Regions from separate parts of the Kitasatospora dryopteridis genome, predicted to be linked through region 1. Evidence: riboswitches for the same ligand, from Rfam matches in the RefSeq annotation. Region 1 holds a riboswitch; each other region holds the start of a gene.

Region 1 (10,153 bases):
CGTCCCCACCGCCTACATGGACCTGGCCCGCCCCGACTACGCCGCCGTCACCGGAGTCGACAAGGACGGCAACCCGATCCGGGTCGAGGGCACCGGCTTCTTCGCCCGCTGCCTCCAGCACGAGACCGACCACCTGTACGGCTACCTGTACATCGACCGGCTCTCCAAGCGCGACCGCAAGGACGCCCTGAAGCAGATGGCCGAGGGCACCCCCAAGTACGCCACCGTCCCGAACGACTGACGGACCGCCCGACGGCACGCGCGAGGGCCGCACCCGGAACCCGGGTGCGGCCCTCCTGCGTGACCGGTGCGCCGCGGCCTAGAAGTCGTCGTCGAAGGAGACCGAGCCCTCGACGGCGACCTGGTAGGCGGAGACCCGGCGCTCGAAGAAGTTGGTCAGCTCCTGGACGTTCTGCAGCTCCATGAAACCGAAGGGGTTGGTGGAGCCGTAGCGGATCGGCAGGCCGAGGCGGGCCAGGCGCTGGTCGGCGACGGCCTCCAGGTACTGGCGCATGGACTCGGTGTTCATGCCGGGCAGGCCCTCGCCGCAGAGGTCGCGGGCGAACTGGAGCTCGGCCTCGACGGCCTCCTCCAGCATCTCGGTGACCTGCTCGGCCATCTGCTCGTCGAAGAGGTCCGGCTCCTCCTCGCGGACGGTGTCCACGACGCTGAACGCGAAGTCCATGTGCATGGACTCGTCGCGGAACACCCAGTTGGTGCCGGTGGCCAGGCCGTGCAGCAGGCCGCGGCTGCGGAACCAGTACACGTACGCGAAGGCTCCGTAGAAGAACAGGCCCTCGACGCAGGCCGCGAAGCAGATCAGGTTCAGGAGGAACGCGCGGCGGTCCTCCTTGGTCTGCAGCGAGTCGATGTGGTCGACCGCGTTCATGTACTTGAAGCAGAACTGCGCCTTCTGGTGGATGGAGGGGATGTTCTCCACCGCCGCGAAGGCCGCCGCGCGGTCGTCCGGGTCGGGCAGGTAGGTGTCGAGCAGCGTCAGGTAGAACTGGACGTGCACGGCCTCCTCGAACAGCTGCCGCGACAGGTAGAGCCGGGCCTCGGGGGAGTTGATGTGCTTGTAGAGGCTCAGCACCACGTTGTTGGCGACGATCGAGTCACCGGTGGCGAAGAAGGCGACCAGGCGGCCGATCATGTGCCGCTCGCCCTCGCTCAGCTTGGCGAGGTCGGCGACGTCGGAGTGCAGGTCCACCTCCTCCACCGTCCAGGTGTTCTTGATGGCGTCGCGGTACCGGTCGTAGAACGACGGGTAGCGCATCGGGCGCAGCGTCAGCTCGAAGCCCGGGTCGAGCAGCATCTTCTGGCGGTCTTCGGTGCTCACTGGCAGGCCTCGCAGGACTCGGGGTTCTCCAGGGAGCAGGCGATGGCGTCCTGCTCCTCCTGGCTCATGGTCGGCGCGGGCACCGGCACGGCGGCGCGGGCGCCCGTGGCGGCCTGCGCGATCCGGGTGGCAGGGCGCGACCGCAGGTAGTAGGTGGTCTTCAGACCGACCTTCCAGGCGTACGCGTACATCGAGCTGAGCTTGCCGATGGTGGGCGCGGCCATGAAGAGGTTCAGCGACTGGCTCTGGTCGATGTACGGCATGCGGGCCGCGGCCAGGTCGATCAGCGCGCGCTGCGGCAGCTCCCAGGCCGTGCGGTACAGCGAACGGACGTCGGCGGGCAGCCAGTTGAGCTCCTGGACGGAGCCGTTGGTCTCGCGCAGCGCGTCCCGGGTCTGCTGGTCCCAGACGCCGAGCTCCTTGAGCTCGCGCACCAGGTACGGGTTGACCTGGAGGAACTCGCCGGAGAGCGTCTCGCGCTTGAACAGGTTGGACACCTGCGGCTCGATGCACTCGTAGACGCCGGCGATCGAGGCGATGGTGGCGGTCGGCGCGATGGCCAGCAGCAGCGAGTTGCGCAGGCCGGTCTCGGCGATCCGGGCGCGCAGCGCGTCCCAGCGCTCCGTCCACTGCGGGGCGGCGGCGTTGAAGTGGTCGATGTGCAGTTCGCCGCGGGCGGCGCGGGTCTCGCCGTACGCCTCGTGGCGGCCGAACTGCTCGGCGAGGTCCGCGGAGCGCTCGTAGGCGGTGAGCATGATGCGCTCGGAGATCAGGGTGGAGAGCGTCTTCGCCTCGGCGGAGTCGAAGTCGATCCGCAGCTGGAAGAAGACGTCCTGCAGGCCCATCACGCCGAGGCCGACCGGCCGCCAGCGGGAGTTGGACGTGCCCGCCTCGGTGGTCGGGTAGAAGTTGATGTCGATGACCCGGTCGAGGAAGGTCACCGCGGTGCGGACGGTGGCGTCCAGGCGCTCCCAGTCCATGGCGTTCACGAGGTCGGCGGCGGTGGCGCCGGCGGCGACGTGGGCGCCCAGGTTGACCGAGCCGAGGTTGCAGACGGCCGTCTCGGAGTCGTCGGTGACCTCCAGGATCTCCGTGCACAGGTTGGACGAGTGCACGGTGCGGCCGGGCAGCGCGGTCTGGTTGGCGGCCCGGTTGGAGGCGTCCTTGAAGGTCATCCAGCCGTTGCCGGTCTGCGCCAGGGTGCGCATCATCCGGGCGTAGAGGGTCTGCGCCGGGATGGTGCGGACGGCCTTGCCGGCCTGCTCGGCCTTGCGGTACGCCTCGTCGAAGTCGGTGCCCCACAGGTCGACCAGCTCGGGGACGTCGGCGGGGGAGAACAGCGACCAGTCCTCGTTGGCGTTGACCCGGCGCATGAACTCGTCCGGGATCCAGTGCGCCAGGTTGAGGTTGTGGGTGCGCCGGGCCTCCTCGCCGGTGTTGTCGCGGAGCTCCAGGAACTCCTCGATGTCGGCGTGCCAGGTCTCCAGGTACACGCAGGCGGCGCCCTTGCGGCGGCCGCCCTGGTTGACCGCGGCGACCGAGGAGTCCAGGGTGCGCAGGAACGGCACGATGCCGTTGGACTGGCCGTTGGTGCCGCGGATCAGGCTGCCGCGGGAGCGGATGCGCGAGTAGGACAGGCCGATGCCGCCGGCGTGCTTGGACAGCCGGGCGATCTGCGCGTAGCGGCTGTAGATCGAGTCCAGGTTGTCCAGCGGCGAGTCCAGCAGGTAGCAGGAGGACATCTGCGGGTGCTTGGTACCGGAGTTGAACAGCGTCGGAGAGGACGTCAGGTACTCCAGACGGCTCATCAGCCGGTACAGCTCCGCCACCTCGGCCACCGACTGCTCGCTGTCGCCGACCGCGAGGCCCGCGGCGACGCGCAGCAGGAAGTACTGCGGGGTCTCGACCACCTTGCGGGTGATCGGGTGGCGCAGCAGGTAGCGGGACTGCACGGTGCGCAGGCCGAAGTACTCGAAGCGGTCGTCGCCCTGCAGGTCGACCAGGGCGTCGAAGGCGTCCGCGTGCTTGGCCACGAAGGCCGCGGTGGTGTCGCCGATCAGGCCCTCGGCGTGGCCGACGGCGATCGAGGCGGCGAAGGTGACCGCGCCCTGGGAGACCGCCTCGTCGCGGATCTCCAGCGCCAGCAGGCGGGCCGCGAGCTTCGAGTACTGCGGGTCCTCGGCGATCATCGACGCGGCGGCCTCCACGGCCAGCCCGCGCAGCTCCGCGAAGTCGGAGCCGGCGTGGCGGCCGCGCAGTGCGGCGGCGGCGACGTGGCCGGGGTCCACCTGGGGGAGGTCGGTGCTGCGGTCGGTGAGCAGCCGGAGCAGCGCAGCACCGGGGTCGGTCTGGGCGGACTCGGCGATTCCCTGGGAGGGCAGGGTGACTGAGGCAGCGACGGTCAAGGCGCACTCTCTCCTGTGGCGGCAGCGGACGCTTCGGGTACCCCGCGGGCCGGGGGCCGGGGGTGCGTCAGGGCGTGCGCGCGGCAGGGCAGAACGGCACGCCCGATCCGAGTCGAGGCGTGCGTCGCCACCCGGCCAACCCGCGAGGCCCGGACGTACAGCTGTGCTTCATGGCATCTGCGGGGAAGCCGGTGGCACACCGTCGGCAGGCCCTCGGACTGTGCGGGCCCGGACGTTCACGGGCCTGCTCACCGTTGCGGGGCAGTCCCGGACTTGCACCGGGTTCCCCTGCGTCGACAGCGAGAGTGAGCATACATGTAGTGGTGTCTCCGTGATGTACCCCCATATCTTGTGCACGCAGCGTGTCGCGTCCGTGGCTGGACACACTCCGGTGAGCGCAGTGCGCACATCCGACCCGCCCCTGACCCACCCGTTGTGCTCACGGAACGGTCACCACCCGAGACTGCGCCGCACCCCATGGCCTACGATCTCTGGCCATGAGTGACGGTACGGGGGCCACGCCCGGTTGGACGGGTCAGCCCGGGTCCCAGGAGGGACCGGCGAATCCCGCGGAGCAGGGGGCACAGGGTGCCCAGTCCTTCCCGCCGCAGGCAGGCTTCGGCACGCCGCCCGGCTTCCCCGCGCAGGCGTCGCACCAGCAGTGGCCGCTGCCTCAGCAGGCGCAGACCGCCATCCCGGACTGGGAGGCGCTGGCCCAGCAGCACGAGGCCTCGTCGCGCCGCAAGAAGCTGATCTGGACGGGCGGCATCGTGCTCACAGCCTGCGTCCTCGGCGGCGCGGTCGGTCTGGCCGTCATGAAGGGTGTGCACGGCGGCACTCCGGAGGCCGGCGCATCGTCCAGCGCCTCGGCCTCGGCGCACCCGTCCGGCTCGGCCCCCGCCAACTCGCCGACCGTGCCCGGCCAGCCCGACCTGCTGGCCGACAAGTCCGGTCAGGCGAACCTCGCCATCGGCCCGGACGCGCAGCTGGCCGAGGTGGAGGGCGGTTATGCGCTGCGCATGCGGAGCAACAACAACTCCTACGCCCAGTCGGCGAACCAGCTGGTCGACGTCGGCAAGAGCTTCTCGATCGCGGCATGGGTCTACAACGAGGCGCCCGGCGGATCGCGCACGGCGATCAGCCAGGGCGACGGCATCTCGTACTCCTTCGACCTGTCCCGCGACGACGCCAGCGGCAAGAAGGCGTGGGCGTTCCGGGTGCAGACCGCGGACGGCGGCGCCGACGGCACGGTCGTCCAGGCGGTGGCTCCCGAGAGCCTGGAGACGGTGACGCAGTGGGTCCTGCTCACCGCGGTCTACGACGCCGGCCAGCGCACCATCACGCTGTACGTGAACGGCGCGCAGGCGGCCACGGCCAAGCTCAACGGCCCCATCTGGGCCGGGCCCGGGCCGCTGCAGTTCGGTCGCAGCCGGCACCACGGGATCTGGGGCGACAACTGGGCCGGCGTGATCGGGCGGATCCTGGTCTGGAAGGAGCCGCTGAACCCCCAGCAGGTCGCCAGCCTCAAGACCGGCGGCACGGGCCTCAGCGCCAAGCCGGTCAACTCCTGGCTCGTCGGCGGCTGATCCGCTGCCGGGGGAGGCCACGGCCCGGCCGTGGCCTCCCTCACGCCTGCCGCGGTGTCACCGGCGTTCGGGGTGTGAAAAGATGGCGGCCGAGCGAACGGGGATGGCGGCATCAGGCCGAGTGGGGGCGCATCGGTTTCGGAAGTGCCCGCGCGCGGCCGACCGGAACCCCCGGCGAGTTCAGGCGAGCAGGAGACGGCCGGCAGACGGCCGTCGTCCGCGGAGCGGCCCGCAGCCTGACCGACCGTCGGGCCGTCCCGACCTGTCGTCGGATGCCCGGCCCCGGAACGGCTGCTCACCAGGGGGCGGGGCGAGCAGTTGCTTTTTTCGGGGGGAATAGAGCCGTGAACACTCTGTCCATCGTGATTCCCGCGCTCAACGAGGCGTCAAACCTTCCCGCGGTGATGGGCACGGTGCCGGTCGCAGAACTCGCGGCAGCCGGTTGGGACACCGAGGTGGTCGTCGTCGACAACGCCTCGACGGACGACACCGCGGCCGTCGCCCGGTCGCTGGGCGCCCGGGTCGTCTCGCAGCCGGAACGGGGTTACGGGAACGCCTATCTCGCGGGCTTCGACGAGGCCACCGGCGATGTGATCGCCACCGGTGACGCGGACTGCACCTATCCGTTCGACGCCCTGCCCGACCTGTTGCACACTCTGGTCGAGCACGACGTGGAGTTCATGACGACCGATCGGCTCCGGCGCAGCAACCGGCGTGCCATGAAGCCCTCGCACTTCGTCGCCAACCACGCCCTGAGCGCACTCAGCCGCACGCTCTTCCGCAACGGTCTGCGGGACTCCCAGTCCGGCATGTGGATCTTCCGACGGTACATCTGGGACGGTCTGGACGTCCGTTCCGGCGGCATGGCCTTCTCCCAGGAGATCAAGAACGCCGCCACCTCGGCCGGGTACCGTTTCATGGAGGTCCCGATCGAGTACCGCACCCGCGGCGGCGAGGTGAAGCTCAACGCCCTGCCGGACGGCATGGCCAACCTCCGCCAGCTCTTCAACCACCGCTTCCGGCGCCACGGCGGACCGCAGCCGGTCCCGGTGTCCGCCCGCAAGCAGGCCAGGATCCCCGCCCAGAAGCCGCGCAACGAACGCATCGAGGCGGTATGAGCACGCAGTCCGAGGACGCCCTGCCCGAGGACGCGCTGCCGAAGGACGCGCCGGAGGAGACCGCCCCGGGGCCCGCCGGCCGACGGCGGCGGCGCACGGCACGGCGCCGCCGGCGGCCGGCGGTCGTCCTGGCCGGCGTCCTCGCGGCGGTCGCGGTCGGGTTCACCCTGTGGACGGCACCCACCACCCGCGAGATCCTGCTCGACTCCTTCACCGAGCGGCCCCGGACGTACGCCGAGCTCTTCTTCACCGCCACACCCGGGTTCGAGGGATCGACCGTCGTCGTCCCGGTCGCCGTCACCGACCACGGCGAGGGATCCCAGGGGTACCGGGTGCGGGTCACCCTGGAGTCCCCGTCCGGGCAGGTCCTGGCCAGTTCGACGACCGCCCTGAAGGCCCACTACGGCGCACCGGTGCCCTTGGTTGCGAAGCTGCAGACCAACGCCGACGTCGCCCTCGTCCGGGTCGCCCTCGTCGGCCACCCGCAGAGCCTCTACTTCCGCTTCGGGAAGTCCCAGACCCCTCATGGCTGAGGCACCGGACGCACCCCCGACGAGCCGCCGCCCTGGAACCCTGATGCGTACGATCCTGCAGGTCACCCCCTACTACCCGCCCCACCTCGGCGGCCTCGAACGCGTGGTGGAGAACCTCTCCGTCCAGCTGGCCGAGCGCCACGAGGTGCGGGTGGTCACCACCGCGCTGGGCGCCGGCGGCGCCGGACGGCGCACCGGCGGACCGGTCGCCGTCCGCCGGCACCGGGCCGTGGAGGTGGCGCACACCGCGCTCGCCCCCGGGCTGCCGGTCTCCCTGCTGCGCGCACCACGCGGCGCCGTGCTGCACCTGCACTGCGCGCACGCCCTGATGCCCGAACTCGTCGCGCTCACCGCCCGGCTGCGCCGGCAGCGGTTCGTCCTGCACTTCCACCTGGACGTGGACGCCTCCGGCCGGCTCGGCCGGCTGCTGCCCGCGTACAAGAAGCACGTCCTGGCCCGGGTCATGCGGGCCGCCGCCGCCGTCATCGTGCTGACCGACGCCCAGGGCGCCTTCGTCCGGGACACCTACCGGGTGCCCGCCGAGCGGGTCTTCACCGTGCCCAACGGCGTCGGCCGCCAGTACTTCATGCCCGTCCGCACGCCGGAGCCCGGGCCGCTCCGGCTGCTGTACGTCGGCCGGCTCAGCGCCCAGAAGAACGTCGCGCGGCTGCTCGACGCGATGGCCCTGACCGAGCGGCCCGTCCGGCTGCGGATCGTCGGCGACGGCGAACTGCGCTCCCGGCTGGAGGCCCGGGCCCGGCAGCTCGGCCCGGAAACGGTCGAGTTCGCCGGCGGCCTGCACGGCGAGGACCTCGTCGCCGCGTACGCCGCGGCCGACGTCTTCGTCCTGCCCTCCGACCGGGAGGGCATGCCGCTGGTCGCCCTGGAGGCGATGGCCGCCGCCCTTCCGGTGATCGCGACCGACGTGCCCGGCAACCGCGAACTCCTCACCGGCACCGGCCTGCTGGCCGCACCCGAACCGGCCGCCCTCGCCGCCGCGATCGACCGGCTCGCCGCCGACCCGGCGCTGCGCGGCCGGCTCTCCGAACGGAGCGCCGCCGCCGCCCGGGCCTACGCCTGGGAGACGGTCGCCGCCCGGGTCGAAGAGGTCTACGCCGAGGCCGGCCTGTGACCGCCCGCGCCCTCCTCCCGTACCTCCGCGGACGCAACGGCGTCGTCCTCGGCAGTGCCCTGGCCTGCGTGGTCGAGATGCTGCCGGGCGTGCCCGGCGCCGTGGCGACGGCAGCCGGGCTCTGGCTGCTGGTCGGCGCCCCGGTGGCGCTCTGGCGCGGCACCGCCGCCAAGGTGGTCTCCACCCGCGAGGCGGGCCTGATGGTCGCCGTCGGCCTGGCCGTCGTGACGGACATCCTGATCGCACTCGGCGTCAACACCCTGCTGCCGCTGTTCGGCGCGGACCAGCCGCTCACCCGGATCAACCTCGCCGGAGCCAGCGGCATGGCGGCCGCCGTCCTCGGCGCCCTCCTCCCCGAGGAGGAGCGCCCCACCGCCCGCCGCCGCACCGGCCTCCCGCCCGGGACGGCCGCCCTGGCCTGCCTCACCGGGCTCGCCCTGGTGCTCTCCGTGGCCGGCCCGATCCGGCTCAACAACGGGCTCGGCGGCGCCGTCAGCACCCTGGCACTGGTCGCCGTCGCCGCCCTGCTGCTCCTGCTGATGCTCCGCCGCCGGAAGTACCCGCCGCCGCTGCTCGCGGCCGGCCTGTACACCGCCGCGGCGGCCCTCCTGCTCATGAACTCGCTCCGCGGCTGGGGCATCGCCGGGCACGACATCCAGCGGGAGTACGAGTACTTCCGGCTGACCCTCGGCGGCTCCTACTGGAACGTCGAGCTCTACCCCGACGCGTACAACGCCTGCCTCAGCGTCACGCTCCTCCCGCTCTCCTTCACGCGGCTCACGGCGATCCCGGACGTCTACGTCTTCAAGGTCGTCCTGCCGTTGCTGTTCGCCCTGACGCCGGTACTCGTGCACCGCGCCGTGCGCAACGTCGCGCCGCAGTTCACGGCGCTGCTCGCGGCCGTCTACTTCATGCTGTTCCCGACCTTCTTCACCGACATGACCTTCCTCGGCCGGCAGGAGATCGCGTTCCTGCTGCTGGGGTGCGCCATGGCGGTGCTGACGGACACCGCCCGCCCGCTGCGCGCCCGGCGCATCGCCGTCCTGGCGCTCCTCGTCGGCTGCGTGCTCTCGCACTACTCGACGACCTACGTCGTCGTGGCCACCCTCGGCGTCGCCTACGCGGTCGAACTGCTCTGGCGGCTGGCCGAGCGGGGCCGGCGGCAGCGGCGCCGCAGCAGGGTGGCCAAGGCGGAGCCGGTCGTCACCTGGTGGCTGGTGCTCGTCCCGGCCGTCCTGGCCGTCGTGTGGGCCGGGCCGGTCACCCACACCAGCGTGCAGCTGAAGAGCACGCTGGGCATCGTCGTCCAGGAGATCCTCCACCCCGGCCAGGGCAAGGGCGGCTCCTCCGACACCTCCTACAGCCTGTTCGGCGGCACGAAGGCCAGCCCGCAGCAGCGGCTGGACGACTACCGGGCCGAGGCCGTCGAGGCCACCGGGTCGAAGCGGGCGGCCGGCGACTTCTTCCCGCTGCAGGCCGTCGAGGGCCAGAAGATGGCGGCGGTCACCCAGGAGGACATGCCGCTGACCGCGCTCGGCCGTGCGCTCGACACGGCCGGCGTCAGCGTCACCGGGTTGAACGGTGTGCTCCGCCAGGGCGCGGCGCTATTGCTCCAAGTGCTGGTGCTGGTGGGGCTCGCCGCCGTCCTGCGGGCCCGCCGCCGCGCCTTCCGGCCGCTGCGGGACCAGGTCACGCTGACGGTCGGCGCACTCGCCATGGTCGCGCTCTTCACCCTGCTGCCCCAGCTGTCGGTGGACTACAGCGTGCTCCGGGCCTTCCAGCAGGGGCTGTTCTTCTTCGCGCCGTTCCTCGCCGCCGGCACCCTGTGGCTGCTGCGCTGGGCCGGCCGCCGAACCGTACCGGTGGCCGCCGGCCTGGCGATCGCGCTCTTCCTCGACCTGACCGGCGTCGTTCCCAAGGTGCTCGGCGGCTACCCGGCCCAGCTCCAGCTCAGCAACGCCGGACGCGCGTACGACATCTACTACCCGCACGCCGAGGAGGAGATGGCGGTGTTCTGGCTGGAGCAGCAGATCGCCGCCG
Region 2 (10,153 bases), 1.8 Mb from region 1:
CACAAGTGTCCCGCACCTGATCGGCCGGCCGCTCCCACATTGCGCAGCTCTCCACGCCCCCTGGGGCTCAACGTCGCGGGGCGCGGGCGAGTTGGCGGGACTGGGCCACCAGGCGGCCGGCTTCGTCCCAGATCTCGCAGTCCTCCTCGAAGTAGCCGCCGGCGAGGTTGCGGGTGGCGTGCGAGACGCGGAGCCAGCCGGGGGCGGGCTTGGCGCGGAGGTGGACGGTGAGTTCGATGGTGGGGGCCCAGCCGGGGAGGCCCAGGTCGAAGGTGACCGGGGGCAGGGCGTCGGCGACGAGGAGGAGCAGCAGCGGGTCGGGGCGGCGACCGTCGGCGAGGCGGAACCAGCCCTGGATGCGGCCGTTGCAGGAGGGCTGTCCGAGGGCCCAGCCGACGGTGGCCGGGTCGAGCCGAAGGTCGAACCGCTGGAGCAGGGCGGCCTGTTCGATGAACTGCGGCGGGGCGTGCTCGGCGCCGATGCACTCGTCGGGCAACGGCATGACCGGCGGCTTGGCGCTGGTGGCGACGTCGCCGTCGAGGGCACCGAGGTCGCCGTAGGTGGCGAGGACGCGCAGCCGCTCCTCGCCGTCCTGTTCGAGGACGGCGGTGCCGGTGGTGAGCGTGCGGCCGCGGCGGACGGTCTCGGTGCGGACGGTGGCCGGGCCGGGGCGGGAGGCGGAGAGGTAGTGCCCGGTGATGGAGAGCGGGTCGGGGTGCCCGCCGTGGGAGAGGGAGAGGGCGTGACCTGCGACGGCGAGCAGCAGGCCGCCGTTGACGCCGCCGCCGATCTGCCAGCCTTCGCCGAGCTCGGCCCCGTACGTGCCGGGTTCCGTGGCGTGCGGGGTCAGCGCGATGCCCTGGTCGAACTCGCTGCGGGTCGCCGTGGTCATGGGTGGTACGCCCTTCGCCTAAGACATTACTGATGAGTAGCCTACGCCCCCGTCGGTAACGTGCGAAGGCCGCCGGACCCATCGGTACGGCGGCCTCTCGCGGCGTCGGTGCGGTGTCGCTCAGTCGCGGCGGATCTGCGGCTTGAGATCCATGAACCGGGCGAGCAGGCCGTTGACGAACGCCGGGGACTCGTCGGTCGAGTACTCCTTGGCGATCTCCACGGCCTCGTCCAGGACGACCGCGTCGGGGACGCCGTCCTCCCAGATCAGCTCGTAGGCGCCGATCCGCAGCACGTTGCGGTCCGCGATCGGCATCCGGTCCAGCGTCCAGCCCACGGAGTAGGTGGCGATCAGCTCGTCGATCCGGCGGGCGTGCTCCGAGTACCCCTCGATCAGCTGCATGGTGTACTCGCCGATCTGCGGGGTGGTCTCACCCGGCTTGGCCTCCCGCGCCCGGCCCACCCACTCGGCGAGCACGCGCTCGGGCGCGACCCCCCGGTGGTCGGCCTCGAAGAGGATCTGGAAGGCCCGGGTGCGGGCCTTGGTGCGCGCGTTGGACACGATTACTTGACCCGGCCGAGGTAGCTGCCGTCGCGGGTGTCGACCTTGACCTTCTCACCGGTGGTGACGAAGAGCGGGACCTGGATCTCGGCGCCGGTCTCCAGGGTGGCCGGCTTGGTGCCGCCGGTGGAGCGGTCGCCCTGGACGCCCGGCTCGGTCTCGGCGATGGTGAGCTCGACGGCGGCCGGGAGCTCGACGTACAGCGGGACGCCCTCGTTCTGGGCGACCAGGGCCTCGAAGCCCTCGAGCAGGTACTTGGCGGCGTCACCGACGGTGGCGGAGTCGACCGGGACCTGGTCGTAGGTGTCCATGTCCATGAAGACGAACGCGTCGCCGTCGCGGTACGAGTACTGCATGGTGCGCTTGTCGACGTTGGCGGTCTCGACCTTGATGCCGGCGTTGAAGGTCTTCTCGACGACCTTGCCGGTGAGGACCTCCTTCAGCTTGGTGCGCACGAAGGCCGGGCCCTTGCCGGGCTTGACGTGCTGGAACTCGACGACGGACCAGAGCTTGCCGCCGTCCAGCTTGAGGACCATGCCGTTCTTGAGATCGTTCGTGGAAGCCACGGGCGCACTTACTCCTGATATAGCTGTCAAGGAACCAAGGGTGCGCGGCCGTGCCGCCGGGGCGGCTACAGCGCGAGGAGCTCCTTGGTGGTGATGGTGAGCAGCTCGGGCCCGCCCTCCTCGAGGGGGCGCACGACGAGCGTGTCCTCGATCCGGACTCCGCCCCGCCCCGGGAGGTGAACCCCCGGGCCGACGGTGACCGGCACGCGGTTGTCCAGTTTACCCATGTCGGCGGGTCCCAGGCGCGGCGCCTCCCGGATCTCCAGGCCGATGCCGTGTCCGAGCGGGTGCGCCGGGTTCTCGGTGTGGCCCGCGGCCTGCAGCACCTCACGGGCGGCCAGGTCGGGTACGGACTCCGAGACTCCGGGGCCGAGGGCCTCGCGGCCGGCGCGCTGGGCGCGGAAGACCAGGCGGTGCAGCTCGACCTGCCAGGGCGCGGGGGCCGCGCCGATGACGAAGGTGCGGGCGGTGGAGACGCCGTAGCCGCGGTAGCAGGCGCCGAGCACCACGGTGAGGAAGTCGCCCTCCTCGACCCGGCGGTCGGTCGGCTGGTGGGACTCCAGGCCGGAGTGGCTGCCGGTGCCGACGGACACCGGGAAGGCGGCCCGGTCGGCACCGTGGTCGATCATGCGGCGCTCCAGCTCCATCGCCAGGTGGCGCTCGGTGCGGCCGACCAGGATGGACTCGAGCAGTTCGCTGAGCGCCTGGTCGGCGATCTCGGCGGCGATCCGCAGGTCGGCGATCTCGTGCTCGTCCTTGACCACGCGCATCCGCTCGACCGCGGTGCCGAGGTCGGCGAGCCGGACGCCCTCGGCGATGCCGGCCACCGCGCGGTGGCGTTTGACGGTGAGGTCGTGCTCCTCTACGGCCAGGTCGGCGACACGGAGCCGGCCGGCGGCCTCGGCGGCGGCCAGTGCGGTGTCGGTGTCGGCGGGCACCAGCAGCTGGGCGACGTCGGGGCCGAGCAGGTGCTCGCCGCTCTCGTCGGGCGGCAGGTCGTCGGGCAGGGCGAGCAGGGAGCGCTCGCGGGTGATCAGCAGGCTGGCACCGCAGGGTGGGCAGCCGGTGAGGTAGCGGACGTTGGCGGCGCGGGTGATCAGGGCCGCGTCCACTCCCGAGGCACTGCAGTACTCCCGCAGGTGCTCCCGCCGGGCCTCGTACGCATCGGACATGCCACGAGCGTACGAACTGCGGACGTCGCGCGCCCGTCGAGCAGGGCAGGCGGCCCGCCGCTGCGCGAAAAGGGCCGGAAGAGTGCCCGGGGAGGGCGCGCGGAAGCTCCGGGCGCGGGTCGGGGCCCTGTCCTGCCCCGGGTCGGCTCCGGCGGGAATGGACGGGCGCCGGGCTGCGTTGGAGCCGTATGAAAACGACTTCCGTTCCCAGAAGAAGCTCCGGAGGGGGCCCGGAGCGGAGGTCCGAGCCCGCGAGGAGGACAGATGGCCCGCAGCGAACTCCGCCCGGTCGTCCGGCTGAGGTCGACCGCCGGCACCGGCTTCACCTACGTGACGCGCAAGAGCCGCCGCAACGACCCCGACCGGCTGGTGCTGCGCAAGTACGACCCGGTCGTGGGGCGGCACGTCGCGTTCCGCGAGGAGCGCTGACCGCCCGCATCGACCGCACGCCCGCCCGACATCCCGTCCGACCCTCCGAAGGAGCAGCCGCATGAAGCACGGCATCCACCCCGCCTACCGTCCGGTCGTCTTCCGCGACAAGGCCGCCGGCACGTCCTTCCTCACCCGCTCCACGCTCGGCTCCGCGTCGACCGTCGAGTGGGAGGACGGCACCGTGTACCCGGTGTTCGACGTCGAGACCTCCTCGGCGAGCCACCCCGTCTGGACCGGGCGGGCCCGCGTGCTCGACCAGGCAGGCCGCGTCGAGCTGTACCGCCGCCGGTACGGCCGCGGCTGACCGCACGGAAACGGCGCCCCCTCCCGGCCGGGAGGGGGCGCCGCCGCATGCGGGCGGGCCGGTCAGCGCGGGGGCGGCGGCACCGACACCACGAGGGTGAGCCGCACGGGCACCTCGCCGTCGTTGCGGTAGCCGTGCGCGGTGGCGGCCTCGTAGGAAGCGGTCGAGCCGGCCGGGACGCGGTGCTCGCGGCCGTCCAGGGTGAGGGTGAGCTCGCCCTCGTCGACCCGGGCGATCTCCACGGTGCCGGCCGGGTGCGGGTCGGAGCCGTGTCCCTCCCCCGGCAGGATCAGCCACTCCCAGAGCTCCAGCGGGCCGGGCGCCTCGATGCCGTTGAGCAGCACGCCGCTGCCGCCGTTGGCACCGGCCCACAGCTGGACGGCCTCGGAGTCGGGCACGATCCGGACGGTGGAGGTCTCGTCGTAGTCGAGCAGCCGGGCGATCGAGACGCCGAGGGCGTCGGCGAGCCTGACGACCGTGCCGACGCTGGGGTTGGTCCGCCCCTGCTCGATCTGCACGATCATGCCGCGACTCACCCCGGAGCGGGCGGCGAGGGCGTCGAGGGTGTGACCGCGGTCGGAGCGCAGCCGCTTCAGGTTGCGGGCCAGGGCCTGGGTGATGACATCGGGGTCGGGCATACCAGTCCAATATATTGATTCGTCTGGATCACTTTGCTGATCTACTCTTCCGGGACACGACGAGTCCAATTGACCGTACTCCGGAGTCCACTGTGCTGTCCCAGCTCCTCGCTCTCTCCGCCAGCCTGCTGTGGGGCGTGGCCGACTACGGCGGCGGCGCGCTGACCCGGCGGATGCCGGCGCTGACCGTGGTGCTCGCCTCGCAGGTCACCGCGGCGGCGCTGCTCGTGGCGGCCGTCCTGGCGACCGGCGGCCCCGGCCCGTTCACGGCCGGCCTGTGGTCCGCCGTCGCCGCCGGCGCGATCGGGCCGTTCGCCATGCTCGCCTTCTACCGGGCGCTCGCCCTCGGGCCCATGGGCGTCGTCTCGCCGCTGGCCACGGTGGGCGTCGCGGTGCCGGTCGGCGTCGGCCTGGCGCTCGGCGAACGGCCGGGCCCCGCCCAGGCCGCCGGGATCGCCGTCGCCGTCCTCGGGGTGGCCCTGGCCGGCGGCCCGCAGCGCGGCGGCGGCGCGGTCGGCGCCAGGGTGCTGGTGCTGACGCTCGGCGCGGCCTTCGGCTTCGGCGCGGTGATGGCGCTGATCGCCCACGCCTCGGCCGGCGGCGGCCTGCTGCTCGCCCTGTGCGTGCAGCGGCTGTGCAACATCGCGGTGGGCGGCGCCCTGCTGCTGGCCCGGGGCCGCGGGCGCTGGCCGGCCGGGCCCGGGGCCGTCCTGCGGCACCTGCCCGTACTGACCGCCGTGGGCGTGGCCGACGTGGCCGCCAATGCGACCTTCGCCGTCGCCTCCAACAGCGGGCCCGTGGCGGTGGCCGCCGTGCTGGCCTCGCTCTACCCGGTGGTCACGGCGCTGATGGCCCGCGGGCTGCTCAAGGAGCGGCTGCAGCGGGTGCAGGTGGTCGGCGCCGGCCTCGCGGTGGCCGGCACGCTGCTGCTGGCGGCGGGCTGACGCACCGTCCGCCCGCGCACCGGGCCGGCGGCCCGCGCCGCTCAGGCCTGCCGCTCCGGCGCCCACCGCTTCTCCACCCCGGCGATCCGCCAGTAGCCGATCGCCACCGCCCAGACCACCACGAACAGGCCGACGATGACGAAGCCCACGTTGTCCAGGCTCAGCCCGGCGACCCACCCCGTCACCGGGTCGGCCAGGCCGAGCTTGTCGTGCAGTACCGCCACCAGCTCGATCGTGCCGATGACGAACGCCACCGCGATCGACAGCCCGGTGATGGCCAGGTTGTAGAAGACCTTCCGCACCGGGTTGGAGAACGCCCACTGGTAGGCGAAGTTCATGAACGTGCCGTCCAGCGTGTCGAACAGGCTCATGCCCGCGGCGAACAGCAGCGGCAGGCAGACGATCGCGTACCAGGGCAGGCCCGCCGCAGCACCCGAGCCCGCCATCACCATCAGGGTCACCTCGGTGGCGGTGTCGAAGCCGAGGCCCAGCACCATGCCGACCGGGAACATCTGGCCGGGCCGGGAGATCGAGCGGGTGGCCCGGCCGAGGATGCGGTTCATCAGGCCGCGGGAGTCCAGCTGCCGCTCCAGCTCCGCCTCGTCGTACGAGCCGGCGCGCATCGCCCGGAACACCCGGAGGATGCCGAGCAGCGCGACCAGGTTCAGCGCGGCGATCAGATAGAGGAAGGCGCCGGAGGCGGTGGTGCCGATCGTGCCGAGCACCTGGTGCGTCGCCGACCCGTCGTCCATCAGCACCCCGGCCAGCTGCGCGCCGCCCGCCACCAGGGCGGCCATCAGCACCACCATCGAGGAGTGCCCGAGGGCGAACCAGAAGCCCACCGAGACCGGGCGCCGGCCGTCGGCCATCAGCTTGCGGGTGGTGTTGTCGATCACCGCGATGTGGTCGGCGTCGAAGGCGTGCCGCATGCCGAGGGTGTAGGCGGTGATGCCGAGGCCCGCGCCGAAGACCTGGGTGCCCACCTCGTACTTCTCCGGCACGACCAGCAGGAAGAGCGTGCCGAAGGCCGCGACGTGCATCGCGAGGATGACCGCCATCAGGCCGGCGGTGCGCAGGGTGTCCTCCCGCCGCCAGCGGAAGGCCGGCGGTCCGGGGGCGGTCGGCGGCGCGGCCGTACCGGTTGCGGGCAGGGTCATCTGCGGATCACGCTCCAGCACCTCGTGGAATGACGTCGTGAGATGCCGTGGCCGGTCTCCTGGCTCACGGGGAGGTTCCGACGGTGCCCGTACCCGGCCTTCCCAGGCGCGCTGCTGCGCCCAGTGACCCGCAAAGGGGTACGGATTGACTCCCCGTTCACAGTGGCGAGGGCCGCTCCGGACTCGGACCCGCGAGGGTCCTCCACCGGTCTTCCCGAACACCACGGCTGCTCCACCGTAGGGGTGACGGACCGACAGCTGCAAGCCTGCAGACCTGCGCAGGTGTCTGAGATCACGGTCGGACGGCCTGCAAGAATGCCGCCATGCACCTCGTCCCCGCCGACCGCACCGACCACCGCACCATCGACGGGCACCGGGTCTGCGAGGCCATCGCGGCGATCGGCGACACCGCCCGTGTCCGTACCTGGGCCGACCGCTTCGCCCTGCTCGCCGACCCCGGACGGCTGTCGCTGCTGCTCGCCCTGCACACCACGGGGCCGCTCGCCGTGACCGACCTCGCCGTCGCGGCCGGCATGCGCGACCCGGCGGTCTCCCAGGCGCTGCGGCTGCTGCGCGCCGCGGGCGTGGTCGCGGGCGAGCGGGACGGCCGCGTGGTGCGGTACCGGCTCACCGACCCGGCGGTCGCGGAGGTGCTGGAGCACGGCGTGCTCGGCCGTCCGGAGTGAGGGCCGCCCGGGTCGGAGCCGCCCGGCCGGGGGCCGTCCGGAGTGAGATCGGCTGCGCCGCACGCAGTATGACGGGGGATCGGCTTCGGCCAAGTTTTCTTGTCATGTCACCTTGAAGCAGCTCCGGTGGCCCATGCTTCCGGAGGCGGCCCGTCCGGGCCGCCGTTCCCAGGCTCCTGACGAGGAGACACCGTGAAGCTTCGCCGTACGTTCGCCGTGGGACTGCTGGCCGCAGCCGCCGCCCTGATCCCCGCGCACCAGTCCGGCGCCGCCGCCGGCGGCGGCCTGCCCTTCGGCTCGGCCACCACCGTCGGCCTCCACAACACCTACGACCCGGCCGCGTTCCCGTTCCTCGCGCAGAGCCTGGACACCGGCACCGGAATGATCGAGCTGGACGTCTGGACGGACACCGTCACCAAGGAGTGGAAGGTCAGCCACTCCAACCCGCTCGGCAACGCCAACAACTGCACCGCCGCGAGCAACCCCGCCCAGCTCTACAGCGGCGGCACCAACAAGAACCTCGAGCACTGCCTCGACGACATCCGGGTCTGGCTCGGCGCCCACCCCGGCAGCGGCCCGCTGGTGGTCAAGCTCGAACTCAAGGGCGGCTTCGCCGCCAACCGCGGCATGGGCCCGGTGCAGCTCGACAGCCTGATAGCCGCCCACCTGGGCAGCACCGCCTTCCGCCCCGCCGACCTGCTCGCCAGGCCCGGCGGCGGCTCGTACGCCACCCTCGACGAGGCCGCCCGGGCCGGCAACTGGCCGACCCGCGCCGCACTGGCCGGCCGGGTGCTGGTGGACGTCATCCCCGGCACCTTCGAGGAGGGCAACCCCTTCGACACCCTGCACACCGACGTCGAGTACGCCCGCCACCTGCGCGACCTGGCCGCGGCCGGGAAGATCGGCCAGGCCCAGGTCTTCCCGGTGGTGCACGGCGCCGCCTCGGGCGACCCGCGCGGCAAGTACGGCGAGACGAACATCCGGCCCTGGTTCGTGGTGTTCGACGGCGACGCCTCGGCGTACGTCGGCGGCATCGACACCGCCTGGTACGACAGCCGCCACTACCTGCTGGTGATGACCGACGCCCACAACGTCGCCCCCGCCATCAGCGGCACCGACCCGACCGCCGACCAGGCCCGGGCCCGGGTCTCCCAGCTCGCCGCCGCCCACGCCAGCATCGTCTCCAGCGACTGGCGGAAGCTGCCCGAGGTGCAGTCCACCGTGCTGCCGCGCGGCTGACGGCCCGTCGCGCCCTGCCCTGCCGCTACGGCAGGGCAGGGCGCGGGTGCCCGCCCGTCAGCGCTGCTGGCAGCCGGGGCACCAGAAGAGGTTGCGGGACACCAGGGACTCGGTGCGCACCGGCGTCTCGCAGACCAGGCAGGGCATGCCGGTGCGGCGGTAGACGTACACCTCGCCGCCGTGGTCGTCCACCCGCGGCGGGCGGCCCATGGCCTCCGGGGTGTGCTCGGGCCGCACGGTGTCGATCCGCCCTGCGCCGACGCCCTCGTGCATCAGGGCGACCAGGTCCGCCCAGATCGCGTCCCACTCGGCACGGGTGACGTCCTTGCCGGCCCGGTGCGGGCTGATGCCCAGCCGGAACAGCACCTCGGCGCGGTAGACGTTGCCGACCCCGGCCAGCACCTTCTGGTCCATCAGCAGGGCGGCGACCGTCGTCGAACTGCGGGCCATCCGGCGCCAGGCGGCCTCCGGGTCCGCATCGGGGCGCAGCGGGTCGGGGCCGAGCCGGTTGTGGACGGCCTTCTTCTCGCCGGGGCCCAGGAGTTCGCAGGTGTTGGGGCCGCGGAGGTCGGCCCATCCCTCGTCGTTCGCCATCCGCAGCCGGACCTCGCCGACCGGCGCGGGCACCTCGCCGGTGCCGAAGGCGAAGTTGCCGTAGAGGCCCAGGTGGATGTGCAGCCAGTCGTCCCCGAAGCCGAGGAACAGGTGCTTGCCGTGGGCCTCGGTCTCGTCCAGGGTGCGGCCGTCGAGCAGGGCGGCGCCCTCGGCGAAGCGCCCCTGCGGGCTGCTCACGCGTACGGGCCGGTCGGCAAAGGCTCGGTGGTTCTCTCGGGCTAGGCGGTGGATGATGTGGCCCTCGGGCACGGGCGTCAGCTCCTCGTCTGGTCCGTTGCGGCCCCTCCATCATCCCAGCCCCCTGTGACACCCCGACCGCCCGCCCGGGCGGTCGATCCAGGGGCGCGGGGAGGCACCTCCCGGCCGGAGGCCGGGGGAGAACTGCACAATCCGGACGCGGGCCACCGTACGGATCACGGCCTGGCCCACGCCGTCGTGATCACCACATCCGTATTGCGCAGTTCCCCGCGGCCCTACACGTCTGGTCGGAGGCGGGATCACACCACGCCGTCGGTGTCGGGCGGGGCGGTCACGGGCGGCCGGCCAGGCGGGACATGATGGCGCGGTCGAGGGCGGCGGCGGTGGCGGCGACGTCCAGCTGGGAGTTGTCGATGATGGGCAGGCCCGAGGTGCGCCAGCCGGCCATCCGGCCGTGGATGCGGGCGACCTCCTCGTCGCTCAGCCGGCGGTTGCCGCTGCGGCGGGCGTTGCGGGCGAGCACCGAGTCGAGGCCGGGGAGCAGGACGACCGGGATCATGCCGGGGCCGATGTGGCGCTTCCAGCCGCCGAGGCCGATGGCCGGCCGGTCGGGGAAGACGGCGTCGTCGATGATGCAGGAGATGCCGTTGGCGAGGTAGTTGCGGCAGGCGAAGCCGCAGGTCCGCCGGGCGAGGCGGTACTGGGCCTCGGAGGCGTTGTTCCAGCCGGACTGCGGGTTGGCGAAGCCG
Region 3 (10,153 bases), 750 kb from region 1:
GGGCCAGCGCCAGCAGTGCGTCCAGATCCACCGAGGCGGCGACGAGTTCGCCCATGTCGCGGACGGCCCGCAGGGCATCCGCGGAGCGTTCCACCGCCGGGATCAGGCCGAGGTGGCGGGAGGGGGTGGCCACCGAGGCGGCGCGCCGCACGCAGCCGAGCACCGGCACCCCGGAGCCCTCCTCCAGCGCCTCGCGCAGCAGTTGCTCGTGCCGGTCGGAGGCGACCCGGTTGAGGATCACCCCGGCGAGGCGCACCTGCGGGTCCCAGGAGGCGAAGCCGTGCACCAGGGCCGCCACCGAGCGGGACTGCGAGGAGGCGTCCACCACCAGCACCACCGGTGCCTTGAGCAGCTTGGCGACCTGCGCGGTGGAAGCGAGCTCGCCGCGTCCGGCCGCCCCGTCGAACAGCCCCATCACGCCCTCGACCACCGCCACGTCGGCCCCGGCGGCGCCGTGCAGGAAGAGCGGGGCGATCCGCCCCTCGCCGCACATGTACGCGTCCAGGTTGCGGCCCGGGCGGCCGGCGGCCAGCGCGTGGTAGCCCGGGTCGATGTAGTCCGGGCCGACCTTGTGCGGGGAGACCGCGAGGCCGCGTGCGGCGAGCGCGGCGATCAGGCCGGTGGCGACGGTGGTCTTGCCCGCGCCCGAGGAGGGCGCGGCGACGACGAGACGGGGGATGTTCAACGGGCTACCACTCGATACCGCGCTGGCCCTTGCGGCCGGCGTCCATGGGGTGCTTGACCTTGGTCATCTCGGTGACCAGGTCGGCGAATCCGGTCAGCGGCTCCTTGGCGTACCGGCCGGTGATCACCACGTGCTGGCTGCCCGGGCGGTCCTTGAGCACCGACACCACCTCGTCGACGTCCACCCAGCCCCAGTGCATCGGGTAGGTGAACTCGTCGAGCACGTAGAAGCGGTAGGTCTCGGCGGCGAGGTCGCGCTTGACCTGCTCCCAGCCCTCCTTGGCCGCCTCCTCGCTGGACTCCATGCCGCGCTGCACCCAGGACCAGCCCTCGCCCATCTTGTGCCAGGCCACCGTGCCGCCCTCGCCGGAGGCGCCGAGGACGCGCAGCGCGTTCTCCTCGCCGACCTTCCACTTGGCGGACTTGACGAACTGGAACACCCCGATCGGCCAGCCCTGGTTCCAGGCGCGCAGCGCCATGCCGAAGGCGGCGGTCGACTTGCCCTTGCCGGGGCCGGTGTGCACCGCGGTGATCGGCAGGGTGCGGCGCTGACGTGTCGTCAGGCCGTCGTCGGGGACACTCTCGGGCACTCCCTTGGGCACGGCTCAGGCCGCCTTTCGCTGGGTGGAGACGGAACGGTGGTCGCGGACGAGTGCCGCCACGCCCTCGGCGCGCAGCTCGTCCAGGGTGACGGCGGGGCCGCCGAGGCGGGCCGCCAGGGTGCGGGCCAGACCGAGCCGGACATGGCCGGACTCGCAGTCCAGCACCACGCTCGCCACGCCCTGCCCGGCCAGCAGGCCCGCGGCCCGCTCGGCCTGCGCCAGGGCGTCCCGGCCGCCGGTGGCCCGGCCGTCGGTGACGACGACCAGCAGCGGGCGGCGGTCCGGGTCGCGCATCCGCTCGATCCGCAGCACCTCGTGGGCGCGCAGCAGCCCGGCGGCCAGCGGGGTCCGCCCGCCGGTCGGCAGCTGCTCCAGCCGGGCCGCCCCGACCTCCACCGAGGAGGTCGGCGGCAGCGCCAGCTCGGCGCCGGTACCGCGGAAGGTGATCATGCCGATCTTGTCGCGCCGCTGGTAGGCGTCCGTCAGCAGCGACATCACCGCGCCCTTGACCGCGCCCATCCGCTGCCGGGCGGCCATCGAGCCGGAGGCGTCCACCACGAACAGCACCAGGTTGGACTCCCGGCCGCGGCGCACCTGCTCCCGCAGGTCGTCCTTGGCCAGCACCAGGGCCCGCCCGGACCGGCCGCGGGCGGCCTGGTGCGGGGCGGCGGCCTGCAGCGTCGCGGTCAGGTGCAGCCGGGCCAGGCGGCCCTGCGGGCGGCGCGCCCGCACGGTGTGCCCGCCGTCGGTCTCCGCGGCCGAGCGGCGGCCCATCGCACCCCGGCCGGTGCCGGGCACCTTGAACAGCCGCGTCCGGTACGGGGCGGCGCTGGCCACCGGGGCGGCCTCCCGGCCGGTGCCGGGCGCCTGGCGGGGCTGCGGCGGGGTCTGCTCCGGGGCCTGTGCGGGGTCGGAGGCCGCCGAGCCGTCCGGCGCGTCCGCGGGCGCGGGGGCGCCGCCGGGGCCGTCCGGGCCGCCGCCGTCCGGGCCGTCGTCCTGCGGCCCGCTGCCGTTCGGGTCGCTGTCGTCCGGGCCGTCCTCCTCGGAGCCCGCGTGCTCCTCCAGCGTGCGGTCCAGCTGCTCCTCGTCCAGGCCGGGCGCGTCGAAGGGGTTGCGGCGCCGACGGTGCGGCAGCGCCAGCTGTGCGGCCTTGCGGACGTCCTCCTCCAGCACCTCGGTGCGGCCCGCCCAGGCCGCCAGCGCGACCGCCGTGCGGGCCATCACGATGTCCGCGCGCAGGCCGTCGACCTCGAAGGCGGCGCAGACCGCGGTGATCTGACGCAGCGCCGTGTCGGTCAGCTCCACCTTCGGCAGCAGCTCCCGGGCGGCGGTGATCCGCTCGGCGAGCGCCTGCTCCTCCCCGGCGAACCGCTCGGCGAAGCCGGCCGGGTCGGCGTCGTACGCGAGCCGCCGGCGCACCACCTCGGCCCGCTCCTGCGGGTCCCGGGTCGCCGCGATCTCCACCGTCAGGCCGAACCGGTCGAGCAGCTGCGGACGCAGCTCGCCCTCCTCCGGGTTCATGGTGCCCACCAGCAGGAAGCGTGCCGCGTGCCGCACCGACACGCCCTCCCGCTCCACGTACGAGCGGCCCATCGCCGCCGCGTCCAGCAGCAGGTCGACCAGGTGGTCCTGCAGCAGGTTGACCTCGTCGATGTAGAGCACGCCGCGGTGCGCCTTGGCCAGCAGGCCCGGCTCGTACGCCTTGACGCCCTCGGCGAGCGCCCGCTCCAGGTCCAGCGAGCCGACGATGCGGTCCTCGGAGACGCCGACCGGCAGCTCCACCAGGTGGGCGGGCCGCTCCAGCGAATCGGCGCCGGTGTGCGCGCCGTCCGGGCACTGCGGGTCCGGCGCCACCGGGTCGCAGGCGAACCGGCAGCCGGCGACCGCGCCGATCGACGGCAGCAGCCCCGCCAGGGCGCGCACCATCGTCGACTTGGCGGTGCCCTTCTCGCCGCGCACCAGCACACCGCCGACGGCGGGCGAGACCGCGTTCAACAGCAGCCCGAGCCGCAGGTCGGCCATGCCGACGATCGCGGTGAACGGATAACGGGCGTCACTCATCTGCTCTCCCTTGCTCACGGCGCACCCGGCGGCACGAACGGCAGCCCCTGCGGTGCCCCGCCCTCGATCAGCTTCCACAGCGCGTCGGTGTCCGCATGCTCCTCGATCAGGTCGCCCAGCCGGTCCAGCCGTTCCTCGCGCGCCGCGGCGAACGAGGTGTCCGGCGCAGGCACGAACGCCCGTCCGGCCGCCGCCGCCACCTCGCGCAGCAGCGCCCGCCGGAAGCCGTCGTTCTCCAGCGCGCCGTGCCAGGTCGTCCCCCACACCGCACCGACCCGGCAGCCGTCCAGGAAGGCTTCCCCGCCCTCGACGGACACCACGCCGTGGTGGATCTCGTACCCCTCGACCCGTTCCCCGTACGCCTCGCCGACCGGCCGGCCCAGCACCTTCTCCGCGCCGAACTCCACCCGGGTCGGCAGCAGCCCGAGGCCCTCGACGGCGCCCGCCTTCGACTCCACCGCGTCGACGATCTCCCGGGACAGCATCTGGTAGCCGCCGCACACGCCGAGCACGGGCAGCCCGGCCGCGGCGCGCGCCTGCAGGGCGGTGTCCAGGCCGCGCTCGCGCAGCCAGGCCAGGTCGGCGACGGTCGCCCGGGTGCCGGGCAGCACCACCAGGTCGGCGTCGGCCAGTTCCTCCGGCCGGGTCGCCCAGCGCACCAGCACGCCCGGCTCCTGGGCCAGCGCGTCCACGTCGGTGAAGTTCGACAGCCGCGGCAGCCGCACCACGGCGACCCGCAGCACGTCCGCGCCGTGCGGGGCCGCGGTCGGACGGTTCTCCACGGCGGTGGAGAGGTCCAGCGAGTCCTCGGCGTCCAGCCACAGGCCGGGCAGCATCGGCAGCGTGCCCAGCACCGGACGGCCCGTCAGCTCCCGCAGCATCTCCAGCCCCGGCGCCAGCAGCCGCGCGTCCCCGCGGAACTTGTTGACGAACCAGCCCGCCACCAGCGACTGGTCCTGCGCGGACAGCAGCGCCAGCGTGCCGTACATCGCCGCGAACACCCCGCCGCGGTCGATGTCGCCGACCACCACCACCGGCAGGTTCGCGGCCGTGGCCAGGCCCATGTTGGCGATGTCCCGGTCCCGCAGGTTGATCTCGGCGGGGGAGCCGGCGCCCTCGCAGACCACCACCTCGTACCGGCTGCGCAGGTCCGCCAGGCACTCCAGCGCCCGCTCCAGCAGGACGGGCTTGCGCTCGCGGTAGTCCAGCGCCCCGACCTCGGCCACCGGTCTGCCGAGCAGCACCACCTGGCTGCGGCCGTCCGCCCCCGGCTTCAGCAGCACCGGGTTCATCGCCGCCTCGGGCTCCACCCGGGCGGCCTGGGCCTGCATCGCCTGGGCGCGGCCGATCTCGGCGCCGTCAGCGGTGACGAAGGAGTTCAGCGACATGTTCTGCGCCTTGAACGGCGCCACCCGCACCCCCTGCCGGGCCAGCCACCGGCAGATCCCCGCCGTGACCACGCTCTTCCCCGCATCCGAGGTCGTCCCCGCCACCAGCAGAGCCTTCGTCACGTGACACTCCTTCGCATGCGTGCAAACCCGGGGACGGGAATGGGCCACCCAGGGGCGCGTACTCCGATCAGACCGGTGCGCCCCGGGGCGGCCCGGCCGAGTGAGGTGCGTCCGAGGGCGTGGGCGGCCGTCGTCACCGCCAGCGCCAGCATTCCCACGCGGCGGGAGAGCCGGCAGGCGCGCTCGATGTCCGGGACGTCCACCGGCCGGAGTTCGGCGCCGAGGACGGGCCGGTGCTCCACCCTCCCCCAGCCTTCGGCCGGGGGGACCCCCGTCTCCGGGGGAACCCCGTCGCCGTACCGCAGGGTGCCGCCGAGCCGCACGCCGAGCCCGCCCGCGAAGGCCGACTCCGCCTGTCCGGCGTTGGGGCTGGGGTGTGACGACCCGTCGCGCCGCCAGACCTTCCAGGCGGCCCGCGGGTGCTCCGCGGCGGCGACCGTCAGCAGTGCGGTCAGCCGGGCACCGGGCCAGCCGGCCACGTCGTCGAGCCGGGCGGAGGCCCAGCCGAAGCGCAGGTGGCGCGGCGAGCGGTGGCCGACCATCGCGTCCAGGGTGTTGACGGCCCGGAAGGCCAGCAGCCCGGGGGTGCCGGCCAGCGCGCCCCAGGTGAGGGCGTTGACCACGGCGTCGGCGGTGTTCTCGGCGACGGACTCGACGACGGCGCGGGCGATCTGCTGCCCGTCCAGGGCGCTGGGGTCGCGGCCGCACAGGTGCGGCAGACGCTCCCGGGCGGCGGCCAGGTCGCCGGCCTCCAGGAAGCGGCCGATCGTCCGGGCCTCGCGGGTGAGGGAGGTACCGCCGAGCACCGTCCAGGCGGAGGCCGCGGCGAGGGCCGACCGTGCCCAGGGACGCCGCCGCAGGGCGCGGTCGGCGAGGACGGCGCCGGCCGCGACGGTGCCCACGCTCAGGGCGGTGAAGGCGGCTCCGGTGCCCCGGTGGTCGCGCCAGAGCCGGCGCTCCAGGCGGCCGGCCGCGGTGCCGAACAGGGCGACCGGGTGGCCGCGGCGGGGGTCGGCCAGCGCGGTGTCGGCGAGGTAGCCGGCGACGGCGCCCAGCAGGTAGGGGGAGGGGTTCACACGGGCCACGGCCCGGCTCCCCGGTCGGGGCGCAGCGGTGACCGCTGGGCAGCCTGCATGGCGGGCGTGTCCTCACTCAGGGTCCGCGCCCTGGATCGACGAACCGGCGGCGAGAGTCTCCTGGCTTCCGGGTCGGACACGCGCTCGGGCCTTCCAGCGGCCCTGTCGCGGACCGCCGTGACCATGCAGGTCGAGCGTGCTCCCCGGTGACAGTGGCGGGACCGCGCCGGACTCGCACCGGCTTCCTCTGCATGCCTCCGTATGGCCCCGAGATCCCATCACGCGTTCCGACCGGGAGTCAACAAAGCCTGTGGAGGGGTTGGTCACACACCGTCGCCGTTCCGGCCGCCCCGAGCCCCGTACGATCCTCCAGCCCCGGGCCCGGGCGGCGCGCCCCGCTTCGTGCGTTCGGCGAGTGGGTCGGTGCGCGCGGCCGCCCGTACGTTCTTGTCGCATGCGACGCAGACCGTCCTCCCCGCCGCCGGTGCCGTTCTCCCCGCAGGCCGCGCGGGCGCACCGCGCCGGGCTCGGCCTGACCCCGGAACAGGTCGCCGAGGCCATGGCCGCACACGGCGTCCGGCTGCTGCCCGCCCATGTGGCGGCCTGGGAGGCCGGTGAGCTGCGGCCCTCGGAGGAGGAGTTCGTCGCCCTGTCGAGGGCGCTGTGGTGCCCGCCCGCGCAGCTGATGGGCGTCCGCCCGGCGACCCTCCGCGACTTCCGGCTGTCCCGCGAGCTGACCAGGGAGCAGGCCGCCCGCCGGATCGGGGTCAGCGTGCAGACGTACGCCAGGGCCGAGGACACCGGCCACTGGGACGCCGACGAGGAGCAGAGCCTGGCACTGGCGCACGCGCTCGGGCTGACCCTGCGGGCGCTGGTGCACGTGACCGGCCGTCAGGACGAGCTGGAGCTCCTGCTGCGACAGGTCGTCGACGGCCGCTGGCAGGCCCGGCTGAGGGCGGTGGCCAGGCTCGTGCCCGTCCCGGACCCGGTGCTCGGCGGGGTCCTCGCGGACCTCCAGGACGAGTACCTCGTCCCCGCCCACTGGGGCTCCGCCGTCCCGGACGCCGCCCGCCCCCCGGCCCGCCCGCTCGCCGACCGCTTCTGGGAACTGCTGTCCCGGCCGGGGACGGACGTCCCGGTCTAGGGCTTGTCTGACAATTCCCGCCGCGCACACGACGCCGGATCATCCCGCCTGGACGTGCCGCCGCATCGCCCGAGTACGTCCAGTACGAGGCCGATACGGCGGCACGCCCAGCCGGGCGCCCGACGCCGCGTGCCAATGCGACGCGAATTGTCAGACAAGCCCTAGGAGAGCCTGAAGGCAGACGGGCGGCCGAACAGGGGCGCGCGGGCCCCCGGATCGACCTCTGCACCGCCGCCCGGACGGACCCGTTCGGGTGGCCGCGGTCCGGGGCCGGGCGTGGACTGGGAGCGCCATGTCCAGCCGCCCACCGGGGAGCGCCATGCGTTGGGGAACCGCCGCGATCGTCGCGGCCGCCGCCGTCGGGACGGGGGCCGCCGTGCTGCTGATCGGCCGCCGGGTGTCCGAGCGGGCCGTCCGCCCCGGTTTCGCGGGGATGGGACTGTCGGGCCGCGGCGGCGCCCGCCCCGGCATCCGGGTCCAGGACCTGGCCGCCGACCGGGTCACCCTCACCCGCAGCGTCGAGACCGAGCGCCCCGGCCGCTACGCCCTGGAGTGGACCGACGGCGGCCACGCCGTGATCGGCGACGTGCTCGCCACGGGCCCGCAGAGCGTCACCCGGCGGCTGCTCGCCACCGGCGCCGGCACGCTGCGCACCGGGACGGAGGTCCGGGTGACCGCCCGTACCGAGATCGGCGACCCGGCCTCCGCGCTCGGCCTGGACTTCACCGAGACCGTCGTCGACGGCGAGCTCGGCCCGATGCCCGCCTGGTACCTGCCGGGCATCCGCGGAGTGTGGGCGATCCTGGTGCACGGCCCCGGCACCGACCGGCAGCAGGCACTGCCCGTCCTGCCGGTGCTGCACGCGCTGCGCATGCCGGTACTGGTGGTCACCCACCGCGGGGACGAGGGCGCCCCGCCCTCCCCGGACGGGCTCGGGCACTTCGGCGAGACCGAGTGGCGGGACGTGGAGTCCGCCGTCCGCTTCGCCCACGCCCACGGCGCCGGCCGGATCGTGCTGTACGGCTGGTCGCTCGGCGCCACGATGGCCCTGCACACGGCGGCCCGCTCGGCCTGGCGCGACTCGCTGGCCGGCCTGGTGCTCGACTCGCCGGTGCTGGACTGGCCCGCCACCGTCCGCAGGGAGGCCGCCCGGGCCGGCGTGCCCGCCCCGCTCGCCGAGCTCGGTGCGCTGGCCGCCGAGGGCCGCTCCGGGGTCGACCTGGCCGGGTTCGCAAGGCTCGCGGCCGGCACCGACCTCCAGGTGCCCGCGCTGCTGCTGCACAGCCCGGTGGACGCCGTGGCGCCCTGGTCGGCCTCCGCCCGGCTCGCCGCCCGCCGGGACGACCTGGTGAGCCTGCACGCCGTCCCGGACGGCGCCCACGCCGCCCTGTGGAACGCCGACCCGGACGGCTACGGCGAGGCGCTGCGCCGCTGGCTCACGCCGCTGCTCTGACCCCCGCGTCCGCGCCGCGGCCGGCGGGCCGTCGGTGGGCCTCCGGACCGGGAAATCCGGGGCGTGCTCATGCCAGGTGGGCCGCCGTGGCGACCCGGTTTGATGGCTGATGCCCGATCTCATCCCCCGTCCGCGGACCGGACCTACGATCGCGCGTAGAACTCGATGTGACAGAAGGCCGGTACACGGGGAAGACTGCTCGGCGTGACGTCTCGGAACCCGCGCGACCGTGATGCCCCGCTCCCGCCCGCGATCCGCACCGGAGCGACGGTGACCCGTCTGCCAGGAGCGGCCCGCCGAGCCGAGAGCACGCCTCCGGGCGGGCCAGTCCGCCGCCGTACCCCCACGCCCAAGCCGGGCCGCGGCCGGGTGCCGGTGCCGGACGGCTTCCCCGCACCCGCCGAGCTGGCCCCGCTGGCCCGCCGGATGCTCGCCGACGCCGTGCGGATCTCCCGCTGGGCCGGCGAGCTCGGCGAGGTCGACAAGCGCGGCGAGCTGCTGCCCGACGACGCCCGGGCCGCCGGGCGCGCCCTCGCGATGACCGTCGGCGCCGCGGCGAAGGCCTGGGGCCAGGCGCTGCTCGTCGGCCTGGTCGAGCTCCGCGACGGCGGTGCCGGGCCCGGCTGGCGACTCAACGCCTGGGAGCACGACGACGAGGCGGTGATCCGCGGCTGGTCCGCGCTGTTCGACGCCTGGACGCTGCTCGCCCCCGTGCCGCCGGCCGCCATGCGCGGCGTCTTCGCGGTGCTCGCCGGGCAGGCCGTCGACCAGGCGCCGCACCTGCTGTCCTTCCTGCACCTGGTGGACGGGCCGGTCGCCGACAGCGAGCTGCTGGAACTGCTCCGCCGCGGCCTGGACGAGCGCCGCCACGGCGCCTCCGGCGGCGGTCTCGGCCTCTCCCCGGTGCCGCACGCCGCCTCCGCGATGTCCGCCGTCCGCGGCACCTGCCGGGAGCCGCAGATCGACACCCCCACGACCGCTGCCGACGCCGCAGCCGTCCTCGACTGGATGCTGGACGGCCTGGCCGCCGTCGGCGCCCTGGAGCGCCGCGACGAGGCCGCCGAGCTGTCCCCGCTCGGGCACTGGGCGGTCCGCGCCAAGCTGGAGGAGATCTGCACCGTCGCGCAGACCGCCGCCGGGCACATCGAGCAGAGCGCCATGGAGCTGCTCAGCGCCTGCGCCGAGTACACGCCCGGTCCGGCCCGCGCCGAGTACCGGGCCTGGGTGGCCGCCCGCCCGGTGGACCGCGCGGTGGCCGAGCTGCTCGACGCCGCCCGCGGGGAGGACGCGCTGGTGCGCGGCCTCGCCTTCGAGGCACTGCGGGTGGCCGGCGGCACCGCCGAGCAGGCGGTCCGCGCGGCCGTGGAGGAGCCCGTGCTGCGGCCCTACGCACTGCTGTGGCTGGCCGAGCGCTCCGACGAGGGCCCGGTCGCCCCGGCGGACGTGCTGGGTGCGGAGGACGCCGCCTGGCTGTGGGTGGACACCGCGGCGGCCCTGCTCGACCACGGGGACACCGCACTGCTGGTCCCGCACGTGGAGGGCGCGTCGGCCGGCGAGCCGGTGCGGCTGTTCAACCGGGCCCGGCAGTCCGGCCACCCGCGGGCTGCCTCGGTGCTGACCGC

Evidence for each region. Region 1 has a riboswitch for cobalamin ahead of ACQ614_RS22585 (ribonucleoside-diphosphate reductase subunit alpha). Riboswitches for the same ligand answer to the same signal wherever they lie in the genome.
Region 2: linked by a shared signal. The riboswitch ahead of ACQ614_RS30475 (HoxN/HupN/NixA family nickel/cobalt transporter) and the one ahead of ACQ614_RS22585 (ribonucleoside-diphosphate reductase subunit alpha) in region 1 are both predicted to bind cobalamin.
Region 3: linked by a shared signal. The riboswitch ahead of ACQ614_RS25730 (cobalamin biosynthesis protein) and the one ahead of ACQ614_RS22585 (ribonucleoside-diphosphate reductase subunit alpha) in region 1 are both predicted to bind cobalamin.

The regions. Positions count from the first base shown of each region.
Region 1 is NZ_CP192749.1:4,955,009-4,965,161, forward strand. It holds gene def (peptide deformylase) at 1-241, shown strand, start outside; gene ACQ614_RS22580 (ribonucleotide-diphosphate reductase subunit beta) at 320-1,315, opposite strand; gene ACQ614_RS22585 (ribonucleoside-diphosphate reductase subunit alpha) at 1,336-3,720, opposite strand; adenosylcobalamin-variant (AdoCbl-variant) riboswitch at 3,944-4,044, opposite strand; gene ACQ614_RS22590 (LamG domain-containing protein) at 4,242-5,330, shown strand; gene ACQ614_RS22595 (glycosyltransferase family 2 protein) at 5,675-6,448, shown strand; gene ACQ614_RS22600 (hypothetical protein) at 6,445-6,981, shown strand; gene ACQ614_RS22605 (glycosyltransferase family 4 protein) at 7,025-8,113, shown strand; gene ACQ614_RS22610 (hypothetical protein) at 8,110-10,153, shown strand, end outside.
Region 2 is NZ_CP192749.1:6,743,680-6,753,832, reverse strand. It holds gene ACQ614_RS30515 (thioesterase family protein) at 68-892, opposite strand; gene nusB (transcription antitermination factor NusB) at 1,013-1,453, opposite strand; gene efp (elongation factor P) at 1,456-2,019, opposite strand; gene ACQ614_RS30500 (aminopeptidase P family protein) at 2,085-3,191, opposite strand; gene rpmG (50S ribosomal protein L33) at 3,456-3,620, shown strand; gene ACQ614_RS30490 (type B 50S ribosomal protein L31) at 3,682-3,927, shown strand; gene ACQ614_RS30485 (XRE family transcriptional regulator) at 3,990-4,565, opposite strand; gene ACQ614_RS30480 (EamA family transporter) at 4,661-5,509, shown strand; gene ACQ614_RS30475 (HoxN/HupN/NixA family nickel/cobalt transporter) at 5,551-6,666, opposite strand; cobalamin riboswitch at 6,699-6,907, opposite strand; gene ACQ614_RS30470 (ArsR/SmtB family transcription factor) at 6,990-7,352, shown strand; gene ACQ614_RS30465 (phosphatidylinositol-specific phospholipase C domain-containing protein) at 7,545-8,591, shown strand; gene ACQ614_RS30460 (Fpg/Nei family DNA glycosylase) at 8,649-9,455, opposite strand; gene ACQ614_RS30455 (AAA family ATPase) at 9,736-10,153, opposite strand, start outside.
Region 3 is NZ_CP192749.1:5,703,447-5,713,599, forward strand. It holds gene ACQ614_RS25710 (cobyrinate a,c-diamide synthase) at 1-685, opposite strand, end outside; gene cobO (cob(I)yrinic acid a,c-diamide adenosyltransferase) at 690-1,286, opposite strand; gene ACQ614_RS25720 (putative cobaltochelatase) at 1,290-3,347, opposite strand; gene ACQ614_RS25725 (cobyric acid synthase) at 3,362-4,858, opposite strand; gene ACQ614_RS25730 (cobalamin biosynthesis protein) at 4,855-5,943, opposite strand; cobalamin riboswitch at 6,049-6,181, opposite strand; gene ACQ614_RS25735 (helix-turn-helix domain-containing protein) at 6,389-7,078, shown strand; gene ACQ614_RS25740 (alpha/beta hydrolase family protein) at 7,398-8,531, shown strand; gene ACQ614_RS25745 (hypothetical protein) at 8,802-10,153, shown strand, end outside.